2 linked regions of the Luteolibacter sp. LG18 genome follow. The protein of the gene in region 2 interacts with the protein of the main gene of each other region in a pairwise test. Links are inferred from orthologs where the notes say so. Each region holds a gene or a part of one and is shown on either strand. Other genes may lie near its edges. The genes, in order: llg_RS07325 and rlmB.

Region 1 (7,984 bases), 830 kb from region 2 along the record:
CGAAACGAGTGGCATCCTGACCGACACGGCGGATCGCCACGTGCTGGATGGTCACCGGCGTGGTCGGCTTGTCGTTGGCATCGGTATCGACCGCCAGGATCGCCTCCACCACATCCTGGCCGGACACCACCTTGCCGAAGACGGTGTAGTGGCCTTCCAGATCCGGAATGGCGCCACCGGTGACGAAGAACTGGGCACCCGCGCTGTTGCGGCCCGCGTTTGCCATCGCCAGCACGTAGGGCTGGTCGAACTTGTAGCTCGCGGGAACCGCTTCCCGGAACTCATCCGGAATGTTGTAACCCGGACCATCCGAACCATCACCCGCCCGGGAGCCACCTTGGATGACCCGGAAACCCGCGTTGTCGACCACCCGGTGGAAGGTCAGGCCATCATAGAAGGGCTTGGCGGGGCGGATCGTCGACACGGCTCCGGTGGTTTCGTCCAACCACGTGCGCGTGCCTTCCGCGAGCGTGACGAAATTGGCAACGGCCTTCGGGGTTTCCGCGTGGTTCAACTGGCAGGTGAACGTCCCTTGGGAGGTCTGGATGTCCGCGAAGACCTGCGCGATGGCGGGCAACGGCAGAGCGGCGAGGGCCAAAGCGAAGAGGGTTTTCCGCATGGCGCGGAAGCTGCCTGCATCAACGCGAGCTTGCAAGTCGGGATTCTCCCGGAAAGCCTTCTCCACGTGCCATTTCCAACGGATACCACCCGCCCGCGCGGCATCGCGCTCTTCGACCTCGATGGCACCCTGCTGCCTTGGGATTGCCAGGTGCTGTTTTGCCATCGGGTGCTGCGCCGCGCTCCGTGGCGGCGGTTCTACCTGCTGGTGTTCCTGCCGTTCACGCCTTTCGCCAAATGGCTGGGAGCGGAGACGATGAAGCGCATTTTCCTGTGCTACCTGTGGCGGATGGAATCCTCCGAGCTGGTCTCGCACGCCCGGGCCTTCGCGCGGGAACTGCGGTTTTACCCCGAGGTCCTGGCGGAGCTGGAGCGCCATCGTGCAAAAGGCGACCTGCTGGTGCTCACCTCGGCGAGCCCGGAATTCTATGTCACGGAGATCGGCCGCCGCCTCGGTTTCGATCTCACGCTGGGCACCCCGGTGGAAATCCCAGACCGGCTGCCTTTTTTCCCGGACCTGAAAAACCACAAGGGCATGGCGAAGGTCGACCGCCTCCGGGAATTGATGCCGGACCGCTTCAAGGACGGCCATCTGAGAAACTCACACGGCTACACGGACAGCACCGCGGACCTGCCGCTGCTGGCGATCTGCAAAACCGCCACGTTGATCAATCCATCCGAGCACCTCACCGCGATCGGCCGAAAGCGAGGCTGGAACGTCACCCGGCCCACCCGCCCATGGAAGTCCAAGTGGGATCGGCTGCGACGCTTGGCGGCGCTGGTGGCCGGAATCGGCCGGAACCCGGGCGGTCTGGAGTCCTGAAGGCCGGACGGTTAGGCTTGCCGTAGCAATGGCGTTGACGAATGGTGATGGGAGACGCACCCCATGTCCTCCCAGCCTTCCGTCAATGTCGCCCGCCTGACCTATCTGTTGGTCTGTGAAGCCGCGGGCTTCGCGATCGCGCTGAGCACGCGGGGGGTCGAGCGCGGCGTGCCGATGTGGATGGGCCTGCTGGGCGGGCTGCTGGTGGCGGGCTTTTTCATCCTGGTGGAAACGATGATCCGCGGCTTCTCGCTGCGCGGGTTTTCCACCGCCACCTTCGGCCTGTGCGTGGGCCTGTTCTGCGCCTGGCTGCTGACCCGGGTGCAATTCTCGGCATTGATCGAACCGGCATTCCGCGACAAGGACCGGACGCCGCTGGAGCAAGCGGAGTTCGACCTGCTGGTGAACACGCTGAAGCTGGCGTTCGACGTGACCCTGTTCGCCAGTTTCGGATTCATCGGAGTGGTGCTGGCACTGCGCAGCAGCCGGGACGATTTCGCCTTCATCATCCCCTACGTGCGTTTTCGCCAGGATGCCTCCAGCGGCCAGCCGATCGTGCTGGACCCGGAGGCGGTGATGGATGGCCGGGTTCCGGCGATCCTGCGGGCGGGCTTTCTCCACGGTCGCCTGATCGTGCCGCGGTTCGTGCTGGAGGAGCTGCAAACACTGGCACATTCCCCCTCTGCGGCGCACCGCCAGCGCGGCGAGCGGGGGCTGGCCAGCCTGGAACAAATGCGCACCGCCAAGGATCTCCAGGTCACGATCCATGAGTCCAATGGCGCGGCCGCCAACGCCACCCTCAACAGCCGCCTGCTGGAAACCACCCGCCTGCTGGGCGCGCGCCTGATGACGAGCGACGACACGCTGAGCAAAGTGGCGAAACTTCAAAACGTCCCCGCGCTGAACATCCAGGAACTGGTGGACGCGCTCAAGCCGGTGGTCGCCGTCGGTGAACGGCTGCGGATCGCCCTGGTGCGCCCCGGCAAGGAGGAGCACCAGGCGGTGGGCTATCTGGCCGATGGCACGATGATCGTGGTGAACCACGCCGTGCAGAAGATCGGCTCCTCGGTGGACGTGCTGGTGATCAGCACGCTGCAAACGAGCGCCGGGACGATGATTTTCGCCGAAGCCGCCTGAACCCGGTTTCAGCGGCCGCGCTCCCGCCAATCGCGGAACGCGCCGCCGAGATGGGCCAGGGTATCGCTGGCGAGCAGGGACTCCTCGCTCGCTCCCGCGGCAATCGCCCGCTCCGAGCCCCGGCCGCAGAGCCATGCCCCGCAGGCGGCGGCTTCCAGCGGAGCCAGCCCCCCTGCCAGCAACGCGCCGATGACTCCCGAGAGCGCATCCCCCTGTCCGCCGGACGCCATGCCGGGTGAGCCGGTGGAATTGCACCACAACGGTTCACCCGCCGCGGTCACGAGCGTGCGGGCTCCCTTCAGCAGCAGCACCGGCGCATGGCGATCGGCGAAGGCCCGGGCCGCCTCTTCCCGTGGCAAATCGGCCAGATCGGGTGCGAGACGGCGGAACTCGCCGGGATGCGGGGTCAGCACGTGATGGGCTGGCAACTCCGGAAAGTCTCCCGCGATGGCGTTCAAGGCATCGGCATCGATCACCACCGGAACCGGGGAATCCATCAGTAGCCTGCGCACCAGGCCAGCCTCGACGCCGCCGAGACCGGGTCCCACCACCAGGCTGTCGTAGCGGAAATCCAACAGCTCCCTGGGATCACGGAGCGCCCGGACCATGACCTCCGGCGGACATTTCGCGGCGATCGCGGCATGGGCTTCTTCCGGAACATGCAGCGTCACCAATCCCGCTCCCCCGCGCAGGGCTCCGGTGGCGGCCAATACAGCAGCCCCGCTGTAGGCGGCGGATCCGGCCAGAATGCCGACCCGGCCAGCCCGGCCCTTGTGAAAATCGAATGGCCGCGGAGACAATGCTCCCGCCAGCGTGAACGGCGAGATCATCGCCATGTCGCCACCGGCCGGGACGGGCAGCTCCGCCACTGGCACCAATCCGAGCGCTCCCACCGCGTCCGCGGCACGTCCCATGAGCAAGCCGCGCTTCGGCACGCCGATGGTGAGGGTGAGATCCGCCACCACCGCGCCAGGATGGATTTCCCCGGTATCGGCATCGACCCCGGAGGGCAGATCCACCGCCACGATCCGGCCCCCCGCCGCCTGACGGAGCGCGCGCATCTCTTCCGCGAGCGGGGCGAGCCCGCCCCGCGGTCCACCCCGGGCCCCGATGCCCAACAGGCCATCCAACAGAATCAGCGGCAGACGTGCTGCCGCCGGATCCGGTGGTCCGTCCAGCCACTCGACTTCCCCGAGCGCGGCCAACATCGCGCGAGTGAGTTCCGCCCATTCCGATTGGGGCCAGGCCGCACGGATGGCGATCTTCCAACCCGCGTCCCTCAAGACCCCGAGCGCCACCAGGGCATCCCCGGCATTGTGGCCCTTGCCAAGGCACGCAATCGCGGTGCCGGGCTCGGGAAAGAACCGGGCCACCGCGTGGCCAAGGCCACGGCCGGCCTCGATCATCAACACGGAGGCGGTCGTCCCGCGTTGGAACGCCGCCTCTTCCAATGCCCGCATTTCATCCGCCGTCACCACGCCCATGCAGCCATCATAGCGCACGGGCAGGCAGGGCACAGGCGGAAAATCCTCAGCCGTCGCGGCGGAAACGCATCACCCCATCGGCGATGGCCTTCGCCAGCGAATCACGGTACCAGGCGGCTTTCATGCCCTGGCGCTCGGTGGGATTCGAAACGAAACCGCACTCCACGAGGATCGCGGGGCAGGTGTTGTTACGAATCACATAGTAGCGGGCGAACTTCGCGCCGCGGTCGGTGGCGCGCACCTTGCGGCAGATGTTCTGCTGCACCATCTGGGCGAGGTTCTGGCTCTCGGCACCGTTGGCGTAGTAGGTCTCCAGGCCACAGGCGCTGTCCCGGTAGGTGAAGTTGTAGTGCACCGCCACGAAGATCGCATCCTTGTAGCGCTGGGTGATGGCCACGCGCTCCGCCAGCGAAACGAAGTAGTCGCTGTTGCGCGTCATCACCGTCTTGAAGCCCATGCTCTGCAGGTAATTCTGGAGCCGGGTGGCGGTGTCCAGGCACAGGTGCTTTTCATAGACCTGGCCGAACTGGGCTCCCTTGTCGTAACCGCCGTGACCCGCATCGATCACGACAGTCCGGAAATAGCGCGCTTCCGCCGTGGCGGAGGTAAGCGCACCGACGGCCGCCAGGGCCAGAAGTCGCTTGAAGATCGTTCGCATAATACCTCGCGTTTTGAAACTGTTCAGGATTGTTAATAAAATTTACCGGAAAGTAAAGAATTTTTAAACAATTCTCCTTCCCTTCCCGTTCACTGGGTGATAACGGGCCGCTCCGAGATCTTGCGGGCGCGGGACTTCTCCATCTCCTCGGCCTTGGGATCGTACGGGATGCTGTTTCCAACCGCGACCACACCGTTGGGTTGCGTCATCAGCACCGGGTCTCCCGTCGCGCCACGGCGATGGAACTCACTGTTCACCAGCTTGCCCTCGGTATCGATTTCGCAGTGGGTCCACAGGGTCGGGGTGCTGAGGAAGAAGACGTGGAGGTTCTGGTTGCCGGCGACGGTGATCTGGGGCTTGCGGAACATGAGCGCATCCCCGAGCGGATAGGTGCGGATCGGCGTGCCGGTGCGGTCGTTGACCACCTGGACGTAGAGCTGGGTCTTCTGGTCGCCGGAGTAGTTGAGGACGCGGTACTCGCGGACCTTCGTGGCATCACCGCGGACGCCAACCTTCTGGCTCCAATAGGCGCGGCCGTTGGAGACATTGAAAAGCACGCGGTTGGAAGCGGTGCCTTCGGAGGTCTGGTCCGGCATGCGGATCAAGGCGTAGACGCTGTAGTTTCCGATCTCGGTGAGGTTGAACGCGGAGGAGAGATTCACCTGGCGGGCCATGCTCTGGCCCACGGGAATGCGGATGGCGCCGAAATTGAAGCGGCCGTAAGGAATGGCGGGCTCGCTGCCGGTGCGCTTGATGACGAAATCGAGCCACGGCTGGCGGTCGCTACCGACGAAAACGGCTTCCTGCCCGGAGTGGTTGGTGATGGTCACGGTGGCCTGAACCGACTCCCCGGCGACGTACTGGGTCTTCGCGATCGAGAGGGTCGCGGCGATCTGGCCGTGCGCCGCCGCAGCGGACACAAGCGCGAAGCCGCAGGAGACGAAAAGGGTGCGCAAGTTCATGGCTCCGCAGGCTTAGCGACGACAGGGGCGGGAGTCAACCCACGGGGGCCACCGTTAGAAGGGCGGCCGGAACAGGAGGAAGGAAGCGGCATGGAAGAGGGAGATTGGGAAAACAACGACGCAGGAAGCGGGCCTTGTTTGGGAAAATCCAGCGTCCGCGCTTTTCCCTCCCAACCGGGCCACCGGACACCGGCGGAAAATTCCGGTTTCCCGTGGGGCGGGTGCATCTGCTAAGGCTGCCCCGTGCCCGAGACCCGGATCATTTCCGCCAGCGACGAAGACATGAAGGAAGCCGTGCGCGAGGCAGTCGCCTTGCTCGCCCGCGGTGAAGTCGTGGCCCTGCCCACCGAGACCGTGTACGGCCTCGGCGCGGATGCCTTCAACCCGGAGGCCGCCGCCAAGGTGTTCGAGGCCAAGGAACGGCCGTCCTTCGATCCGCTGATCGTCCATGTGGCCCGCAAGTCCGACCTCCACCAGGTGGCGGAGGTGGATGAATCGATCCGCGACGTGGTCGAGAAACTGACGTCGAATTTCTGGCCGGGCCCGCTGACGCTGGTGCTGCCGAAGAAGCCGGAAGTGCCGGACCTGGTGACCAGTGGCCTGCCCACGGTGGCGGTCCGACTGAGCGCGCACCCGATCTTCCGCGCCGTCTGCCGCGAACTGGGCCGCCCGATCGCGGCGCCGAGCGCGAACCGCTTCGGCCGTATTTCCCCGACCTCCGCCAGCGCCGTGCTCAAGGAGCTGGACGGCCGCATCCCGCTCATCGTCGATGGCGGGGCGTGCAGCGAGGGCCTGGAGAGCACGATCATTGCCATCGAGCCCCGCGAGGGCAAGAAGCCGCTGTTCAAGCTGCTGCGGGCGGGTCCGGTGACCAAGGAGGATCTCCAGCCGTATGGCCGGGTGGAAAAGGCCAAGGAGCGTCCGGGTGAACTGCCCCACGCGCCCGGCCAGCTCGCCAGCCACTACGCTCCGCGCACGCCGCTGCTGATGTTCGAGAAGCCGGAGGACTTCGTTCCCGAGGAGGGCAAGCGCTACGGCCTGCTGAGCTACCGCGAGGAGGAGAAGGACGGCTACATCGACCTGCACGATTGGGAGCGGGTGGAAGCCCTGAGCCCGGGCAATGGCAAGCTGGCGGAAGCCGCGCTGCGTCTGTTCTTCGTGATGCGCCAGCTCGACGAGGCCGGCCTGGACGCGATCGTGGCCGAGCCGGTGAGCGAAACCGGCCTGGGCGTGGCGATCATGGACCGCCTGCGCCGGGCCTCGGCGAAGTAAGGCCTCCGGGCTTGCCCCGGCGTTCCAAAAAGAATCCCCGCTTTCCGAATAAATCCATTGGCTCTGTCCGCGGATCGGCTAACGGAGGCACGACCTCACACCCGCATGTCCGCCAAATCCACTTGGAAAGTCAGCGCGGCGGTGATGGCCAGCCGCGTGCTCGGCCTGATCCGCGACCAGATCTTCGCCGCGTTCTTCGGGCACAGCGTGCTGATGGACTGCTTCAACATCGCCTTCCGGATCCCGAACCTGCTGCGGGACCTGTTCGCGGAAGGGGCGCTGTCCCAGGCCTTCGTGACGACCTTCTCGAAGAAGGTGAAGGAGGACGGGCCGGAAAGCGCGTGGCCGCTGGCGGCGAAGATGCTGACGCTGGTGGGGATGGCGATGGCCGCCGTCTCGCTGGTAGGCATCCTGTTCTCGCCCCAGCTGGTGCACCTGCTGACAGCGCTGGACGGCACCGCGGGCAAGGCGCGGACGTTCTCGCCGGATGACATCGCGCTGACGATCCAGATGACGCGGATCATGTGGCCGTTCATGCTGCTGGTGAGCCTGGCGGCGCTGGTGATGGGCATCCTCAACGCGCGCAACGTCTTCGGCATCCCGGCACTGTCGTCGTGTTTCTTCAACCTCGGCTCGATCATCGCGGGCTCCGGCATCGGGCTGTGGCTGGATCCGCACCACGGGCCGAAGACGATGATCGGGATGTCGATCGGCGTGCTGGTGGGCGGCTTCGGCCAGCTCGTGTGCCAGCTCCCGTCGCTGCGGCGGCTGGGTTTCCACTGGCGGCCGGACTGGCAGTGGAAGGACCCGGCGATCCGGACGATTTTCGCGCTGATGGGGCCGGCGGTGATTTCCGCCTCGGTGGTGCAGATCAACGTGGTGGTGAACTCGCAGTTCGCCACCTCCATTGGCGGCGGCGCGGTGAGCGCGCTGAACTGGGCCTTCCGGCTGATGCAGCTCCCGATCGGGGTGTTCGGCGTGGCCGTGGCCACCGTAACGCTGCCGGCGCTGTCCCGCGCGGCGCTGGGCG
Region 2 (7,842 bases):
GGAGGCATGCGCTCTGGACTCCGGGGGGCGGGGCCACTAGCGTCCCGCGCATGTCGAATGTCACCACCCGCTTTTTCCGCACGGGAAGCGCCGCCGATCCGTTCCGTTTGCGTGACGGCGGGGAGATGGGCGAGGTGACGCTGGCGTATGAGACCTGGGGGACGTTGAACGAGGATGGATCGAACGCGATTCTGCTGTTTCACGCGCTTTCAGGCTCGCACCACGCGGCGGGGTTCAACCCGGACATCGAGGCGATCAATGGGATCTGGCAGCCGGAGCTGCACGAGGGCTGGTGGTCCGACATGATCGGGCCGGGCCTGGCCATCGACACGAACCGCTATTTCGTGATCTGTGCCAATTACCTTGGCGGCTGTTATGGATCGAGCGGTCCGACGTCCCTGGACCCGGAGACGGGCAAGCCGTTGGGATCGAAGTTCCCGCATGTGACCGCCGCGGACCAGGTGGAAGCCCAGGCGCGGCTGCTGGATGATTTCGGCATCGGAAAGCTGGTGGCGGTGATCGGACCGTCGGTCGGCGGCCTGTTGGCGCTGACCTTCGCGACGCGATTCCCGCAGCGGGTGGCGAACGTGATTTCGATTGCTTCCGGCTACAAGACCACGGTGTTGAACCGGCTGGTGTTGTTCGAGCAGATCCTGGCGATCGAGAATGATCCGAATTTCAATGGTGGCGATTACTACGACGCCGCTCCGCCGCTGTATGGTCTCGCGCTGGCACGTATGATCTCGCACAAGACCTTCGTGCACCTCGATGCGATCGAGAAGCGGGCGCGCCAGGACGTGGTGCAGCCGGACGACGTGCTGGCCTGGTACCGCGTGCGCGACCAGTTCCAGAGCTACATGCTGCACCAGGGGAAGAAGTTCGTGAAACGCTTCGATGCGAACACCTACCTGCGGATCAACGACATGTGGTCGCGCTTCGATGGGGCGCAGGAAGGGGACGCGGGTTCACCGGAGGACCTGTTCGCCCGCGTCAAGGATGCCGGCCAGAAGTGGCTGGTGTTCTCGATCGACTCGGACTTCTGCTTTTACCCCGAGGAACAGACGGAGCTGGTGAGTCACTTGGAGAGGGCGAAGGTGGATGTGATGCACATCACCGTGCACTCGGACAAGGGCCACGATTCGTTCCTGCTGGAGCCGAACCTCTACACCCCGCACATCGCGTGGGTGCTGGGGCGGTCTTGAGCGGGTTCCCGGAGGAGTGGTGAAGAGGGGGCGGGCAGCGGCGTGTCCCGGCTCCGCGGGTGGAATGGGAAATGGAATTCCGCGTGCCTTCGAGCTCGGCTGCGATCCCCTTCGGGATCGAATGATATTCCCGGCCTAACCGGAGGTGTCGTCGCCAAGGCTTCTCAACCTCCGGCTACTGGGGCTGTCATCCCATTCGGGATGCAGAGGCCAAGAGGTATATAAGGGCCAGGGCCGTGCCCCGAAGTGTCACCACTTCGGCTACGGAGGTGGGGATGCGTAAAACCCAGTAACGTGATGGGATACACGCGATCTCGTTAAGGTTGATTAAGGATTTTGGGTTGAAAGCCGGATGCGTTTGGCCGATTTTGTGCCCACGCGGTTCGGGTCCCCCACACCCCACTTCCGTTCCGCGGTTCACGTTCATCCCCCTATCCCCCATGAGCTTCCTCTCCCTCCCGGGATCCCTGTACCGTCGTGCCTTGGCCGTGCTTCTCCTGAGCCCCGCCGCCATGGCCGCCACCGTGTTCACCGAGAACTTTTCGAGCACCACCCTCGCCGATAAGCCGAACTCCTATCTGGGTGGCTACTACGGCAACCAACTGAACTTCGGTGAATGGGTGCGCTCCGGTCCGACGATCACGCTGGCCTCCGGCACCCTCCAAGCGGCGAGCGACAGCGGGTTCCGCAGCGCGGCGATCCTGCTTTCCCCTTCGCTGTTTCCGTCGGCCGGGCAATACACGCTGACGTTCGACATCGTCAGCTACACGGGTGACGCGAACGATACCGCCACCGTGGGGATCTGGACAGGCTCCGGTTACGATCTGACCAAATCCAGCGGGAATTCCCTGATCCTGAACACGCAGACGGGTCAGCTGCAGGCGCTGGGCAGCGCGGTGTCGAACCAGGTGGCATCCGCCACGTTCACTGGCACCGGCACGGGCATCACGATGGATTTCAACTACGACGGCGTGAGCACGGTGGCGTTGTTCTTCGGTGCGACGACCGGTGGCTATCCTTTCCCGACCGCTCGCTACGACAACGTGACGGTGACTTCGAAGGTGGCGGCTGCCGTGCCTGAGCCTTCAGTGATGGTCATCTCGGTGTTGCCGGTGGGGCTGGCGCTGTTGCGTCGCCGTCGTGCGGCTTGATGTGTTTCGTCCGCGCGGCGGTTCACAGCCGCCAGCGGGCGAACGGGGCCTCCAGCGTGCAGGTGTCGGTGCTCTCCAGCACGCGGGAGCAGGTGAGCCAGCCCTCGTGGATTTCCACGCAGGTGGCCTTGCCCGGAGGCAGGAAGGCGCCGGTGTTGATGATCAGTCGGCCGCGTCGCTGCCAGATGCCACCGAGATGGAAGTGGCCGATGATGACGATCTCGGCCTTGGGGAAAAAGCGCTCCGCGAAATCGGCGGCGGCTCCGGCTTGGCTCAGCCAAGCGTGGAGCATGTTGAGGGCCCGCTGCGGGGGATGGGCGGCTTCCCAGACGCGCTGCCAGAGTTTCTTGCCCTTCGGGAAAACCTTGGGGACGAGGTTGCGGGCGATCCGGCGAGCGAGACGCAGGCGTTCACCGGCATTGCAGGCGGCGGCATGGTGTTCCCGCCACAAATTCCGGATCATCTGCTGGCCGTGGATCGCCTCGCGGCTCCACGGCGAGCCATCGAAGAACAGGGCATCGCCATGGGTGATGAGGATGCGGCTTTCCGCCATTTCCAACCAGCCGGTGCCGGGCCAGCCGGGATCGTGGTTGCCGGAGAGAAACACCGGCTCCGCGCCTTCGCTGGCACAGAGGGCCCGCAGCTCGTCGAGCATGCGGGCGGATTTTTCACGGAAGGGCAGGGCGAGCTCCTGCCAAGTGTCGCCATTGAAGATCACGGTCCCTGCTCCGGCGATGAGCGGGCGCAGGGACTCCACCGTGGCGATCCGGGACACCCGGTGGCCGAGGTGGAGGTCGGACAGGATCCGGACCGGGCCCTTCATTTGCCGCCGCGGCGTTGGCGGACGGCTTCGTAGAGGCACACGCCGGTGGCGACGGAGACGTTCAGGCACTCGACCTTGCCGGCCATCGGGAGAGAGGCGAGGAAGTCGCAGTTCTCCTCGGTGAGGCGCCGCATGCCTTTTTCCTCGGCACCGAGCACGAGGCCGAGCGGGCCCTTGAGGTCGAGTTCGTAGATCGATTTGTCGGCGCGGTCAGAGGTGCCGACCAGCCACAGGCCGGCGGCCTTGAGCTTCTCCATGGTGCGGGCGAGATTGGTGACCTGCACGAAGGGCACATGGTCGGACGCGCCCACGGAAATGCGGCGGACGGTGTCGGTGATACCCACGGCCTTGTCCTTTGGGGCGACCACGGCGTGGACGCCCGCGCCATCGGCGGTGCGGAGGATGGCGCCGAGGTTGTGGGGGTCCTGGACGCAGTCAAGGATCAGGACGAAGGCGTCCTTTTTGTCCGCGAGGAGGGTATAGAGATCCTCCTCATCGAGCGAGGGTGTGGTTTCCTCGGTGCTGCGGACGTGGCGGTTGTCGCGGGCCTGGTGTTCTTGGCGGTCGTGACGGGAGGCTGGGCCGCGCGGGCGCTGTTTCATGGGCCGAGCATGGCGGCGGTGATGGTGGCGGGCAACACCGGATCGAACGGGCGGGCGGTTCGTGACTTGCCGAACGATGGGGGAGGGATGAAGATGGGCGAAACCGGTGCCCTTATCCTTATGAAACTGGACGACCTGCGGGAGAGCGACAATGTGGATGACAATCGCGGAGGCGGTGGTGGTGGCCGGGGTGGGATTGCCTTGGGTGGCATGGGCACGGTGGTGGTCGTGGTGATCCTGCTGCTGATGGGGAAGGACCCACGGGCGCTGTTGAACATGGTGGCGGAGCAAGGTGGGCCGGCGGTCACTGCTCCGGCCTCGCCGGGGGATGAGAAGATGGTGGGCTTCGTGAAGAAGGTGCTGGGCAGCACCGAGGACGTGTGGACCGTCGAGTTCCAGAAACTGGGGCGGCATTACGACCAGCCGCGGCTGGAGATTTTCACCCAGCGCACGCAGTCCGGCTGTGGGCTGGCGGATGCTGGGATGGGGCCGTTCTATTGTCCGGCGGACCAGAAGGTGTACATCGACCTGTCGTTTTACCGGGAGCTGAAGGAGCGTTTCGGCGCGCCGGGGGATTTCGCGCAGGCCTATGTGATCGCTCACGAGGTGGGGCACCACGTCCAGCATGAGCTGGGATTGTCACGCCCTCTGGACGAGGCGAGGGCCCGCGGGGCGAGCAAGTCCGAGCAGAACGCGCTGTCGGTGCGGCTGGAGCTTCAGGCGGATTTTCTGGCGGGTCTGTGGGCGCGGAAGCAGGACGACCGGAACAAGTTCCTGGAGCCCGGGGACATCGAGGAGGCGATGCGATGCGCACAGGCGATCGGGGACGACACGCTTCAAAAACAGGCGCAGGGCCGGGTGGTGCCGGATTCCTTCACCCACGGATCTTCGGCCCAGCGGGTGAAGTGGTTCATGAAGGGGTATCAGACGGGCGATATCCGGCAGGGGGATACGTTCAGCGCGCGGGATCTTTGAGGCGTGCAGGGAAGATTCGCGAACATCCATGTCGATCCGGTCGGCCCTTGAGGGGCTGGGGACTAGGATTCAGGGGCTAGGGTGAAGAGAAAGAGTCATCGGTGGTTCTTTCCCTCTCTGTACGGACCACCAGCAACTGGCGACTCAAAGCCATACTGGATCTGCACGGCTGTGCGGGAATCTTCCCACTCACAAGCAGGAATGCTTGTGCTACTTTTCGATGCTGAAGCCGCGGACGCCTTCGAGGAGCGGGATGGCCTCGGTACGGACGGTTTGGATGTGATGGGACACGGCGGATTCCTCGGTGATCTCCTTGAGGAAATCCTCGAGCTCTTCCTTCTCGCCCATCGCCTGCATTTCCACGGTGCCGTCCGGGAGGTTCTTCACCCAGCCTACGACCTCGAATCCACGGGCGAGATCCTTGGTGGTGTAGCGGAAGCCCACGCCCTGGACGCGGCCTTCGAAGATAACCCGTTTGGCAATCATGTGGCGCTCAGCGTGCGGTGTAGGCGGCGAGGCCGTCGAGGAACATTTGGACTGCGATGAGGATCAGCAGCAGGCCCATGAGGCGCTCCAAGGCGGCGGTGCCCTTGTTGCCGAGCAGTTTCAGGATCAACGGAGAGATCAGCAGGATGAAGGCGGCGGCTCCCCAGGAAATGCCCAGGGCGAGGGCGGATTGGCCGAGCGCGCCGGGGTATTTGTTTGAAAGCAGGAGCAGCAGGGCGATGGAGGATGGGCCCGCGATGAGCGGCACGGCGAGCGGGACGATGAACGGCTCCTCGTTGGTGGCGTCCTGCAGCATCGACTTCGCGGGGAAGACCATGCCCAGCGCGATCAGGAAGAGGAGGATGCCGCCGGAGATGCTGAGGGTGGCGGGGCGGACGCCGAGGATGGACAGGATGGTGGAGCCCGCGAACAGGAAGCCCATCAGGATCAGCAGGGCGAACAGCAGCTCGCGGATCATCACGCGGCGACGGCGCTCCGGCGGTACCTTGGCGAGCACGGTGTGGAAGATCACCATGTTGCCGAAGGGGTCGAAGACGAGAAAGAGCGTGAGCGCGGTGGCGGCGAGGTTCATGGCGGGAAAAAACAAATGCGGCGGGATCCTGTCCCGCCGCATTTGGAAAAAGGGGCTGTCAGGCGGGGTTCAGCGGCGACCGGCCGGCTTGGCGGGGGCGGCTTGCTTGAACGGGTTGTCCTCGGGAACAAACGGATCGATCTTCTTGCCCTTGTAGAGGTCGTCCGCGAGGGCGCCCTTCTGGGTGGTGATGGCGGTGGGGGCGCTGCGCTTGCCGTTCGAGTCGTAGGTGTAGGTGATGTAGCGCACCGGCATCTCCTCGCCGGTCTGCGGGTTGAGCCGTTTCGCGCGCGAGTCGAACATCGCCTCGGCCACGAGCTGGCCGTCGCTCTTGCGGTAGCCGTAGTTGACCTTGAAGAGCTCCTGGCGCTGGCCGTCGTAGATCTTGCAGCTCAGTGGGTTGGTGTTCTTGTCCATCCGGTAGATGGTCAGGAGCTGGAGGACGCCGCCGCCGGTGAAGGTCTTGGTGGTGAGGGTGAGGTTGTCCGGGCTGCGCTCGAACATGGTCCGGGAGCCGTCCTCGTGGCGCATCACGCGCACGTTCGGTCCATCCACGGCATTGAAATCCTTGTCCACCGCCGAGCACACGGCGGCCATTCCGAAAAGCAAAGCCACGACTGAATTCCGGATTGTCAGACCTATCATGGAGCGCAAGCTAGGGAGGGCCGCGTGTTAGCGCAAGCGGCAGTTTTTCCCATGAAATGGAGGATCAAAGGGCGTGAACTGGACCTCGCGCGACGCGGGGTGGTGATGGGGATTCTCAACGTCACGCCGGATTCGTTTTCCGATGGCGGGCGGCACGCGGCGGTGGAGGAGGCGCTGGAACACGCCCGGAAACTGATCGCGGAGGGGGCGGAAATCATCGACGTGGGCGGCGAGTCCAGCCGGCCGGGATCGGCGGAGGTGCCCGCCGCGGAGGAGATCGCGCGGACGGTGCCGGTGATCCGGGCGCTGCGCCGGGAGTGGGACGGGTTCATCTCGATCGATACCTGGAAGGCGTCCGTGGCGACGGAGGCGCTGGCGGCGGGCGCGGACATTGTGAACGACATTTCCGGCCTGACCGGCGATCCGGCGATGGCCGGGGTGTGCCGTGAGTCCGGAGCCGGGGTGGTGGTGATGCACATGCAGGGCACGCCCGGCACGATGCAGTTCGCGCCGCGTTACGACGACGTGGTGGCGGAGCTGCGGGCTTATTTCGCGGAGCGGCTGGCGACGCTGACGGCGGCGGGGCTGGATCCGGCGACCCTGTGCTTCGATCCGGGGATCGGGTTCGGCAAGGGCCACGAGCACAATCTGGAGCTGTTGCGGCACCTCGACCGGTTGGCTCCGGAGGGATTCCCGCTGCTGCTGGGGATCTCGCGGAAATCGTTCATCGGCCGCATCCTCGGCAGCGACCGGCTCGACGAGCGCGATTGGCCGACGGTGGCGATCACGGCGCACACCCGCGAGATGGGCGTGATGCTGCACCGGGTGCACGACGTCCGGCCGAACGTCGAGGCGCTGCGGATGGTGGAGGCGATCCTCAGGGTGCCGGTTTCTGGCTGACGGCGTAGCGGTATTTCACCACCGCATCGGTCAGCCCGGCGGCCACCGCGGTGCGGTAGTCGTCGTTTTCGATCAGGCGGGCCTCGTAGGGATGGGTGACGAAGCCGCATTCGACGAGGATGGCGGGGTGGCGCACGCCGCTGAGCACGCTCCAGCGGGCGCGCTTGATGCCGCGGTCGAAGCTGTTCGCGCCGAGGCGACGGAGCACGGAGCCGTGGGCGGCGGTGGCGAGGGCGATGTTGGCGGAGTCATGTTCGTTGCCATTGAACATGCCGAAATCGCTCGATTTGAGGCCCTTGCCGTAGTGGGCCACGCCCTGCGGGGAGAGCGCGAAGGTCTCGATGCCGCGGGCAGCGCGGCCGCCGGAGTTGAAGTGGATGCTGACGTAGATGGCGTTTTCCTTCACCGCATTGGCCACGTTCACCCGCTCCTGGAGCGAGAGGTAGACATCGCTGCTGCGGGTCAT

What was found.
Region 1: the proteins of rlmB (region 2) and llg_RS07325 interact in binary tests that used the Escherichia coli proteins (3 or more experiments, as listed by UniProt). The link is inferred for Luteolibacter sp. LG18 from one-to-one orthologs.

What each region holds. Positions count from the first base shown.
Region 1 is NZ_AP024600.1:1,742,234-1,750,217, reverse strand. Bases 1,842-4,756 are described here. They hold llg_RS07325 (NAD(P)H-hydrate dehydratase), read right to left. Parts: upstream 4,096-4,756; coding sequence 2,587-4,095; downstream 1,842-2,586. Other genes in these bases: llg_RS07320 (N-acetylmuramoyl-L-alanine amidase), read right to left, coding at 4,109-4,720; llg_RS07330 (hypothetical protein), read left to right, coding at 1,842-2,578. In the rest of the region: llg_RS07340 (peptidylprolyl isomerase), read right to left, coding at 1-619; llg_RS07335 (HAD family hydrolase), read left to right, coding at 686-1,441; more of llg_RS07330, read left to right, coding at 1,505-1,841; llg_RS07315 (hypothetical protein), read right to left, coding at 4,810-5,682; llg_RS07310 (L-threonylcarbamoyladenylate synthase), read left to right, coding at 5,926-6,954; murein biosynthesis integral membrane protein MurJ, read left to right, coding at 7,060-7,984. UniProt on the Escherichia coli protein: Bifunctional enzyme that catalyzes the epimerization of the S- and R-forms of NAD(P)HX and the dehydration of the S-form of NAD(P)HX at the expense of ADP, which is converted to AMP.
Region 2 is NZ_AP024600.1:916,698-924,539, reverse strand. Bases 1,976-4,748 are described here. They hold rlmB (23S rRNA (guanosine(2251)-2'-O)-methyltransferase RlmB), read right to left. Parts: upstream 3,779-4,748; coding sequence 3,173-3,778; downstream 1,976-3,172. Other genes in these bases: llg_RS03855 (neutral zinc metallopeptidase), read left to right, coding at 3,899-4,748; llg_RS03865 (hypothetical protein), read right to left, coding at 2,376-3,176; llg_RS03870 (hypothetical protein), read left to right, coding at 1,976-2,353. Outside these bases: llg_RS03875 (homoserine O-acetyltransferase), read left to right, coding at 51-1,202; more of llg_RS03870, read left to right, coding at 1,643-1,975; more of llg_RS03855, read left to right, coding at 4,749-4,753; llg_RS03850 (acylphosphatase), read right to left, coding at 4,964-5,239; llg_RS03845 (YhgN family NAAT transporter), read right to left, coding at 5,247-5,831; llg_RS03840 (hypothetical protein), read right to left, coding at 5,901-6,446; folP (dihydropteroate synthase), read left to right, coding at 6,528-7,376; llg_RS03830 (N-acetylmuramoyl-L-alanine amidase), read right to left, coding at 7,354-7,842. UniProt on the Escherichia coli protein: Specifically methylates the ribose of guanosine 2251 in 23S rRNA.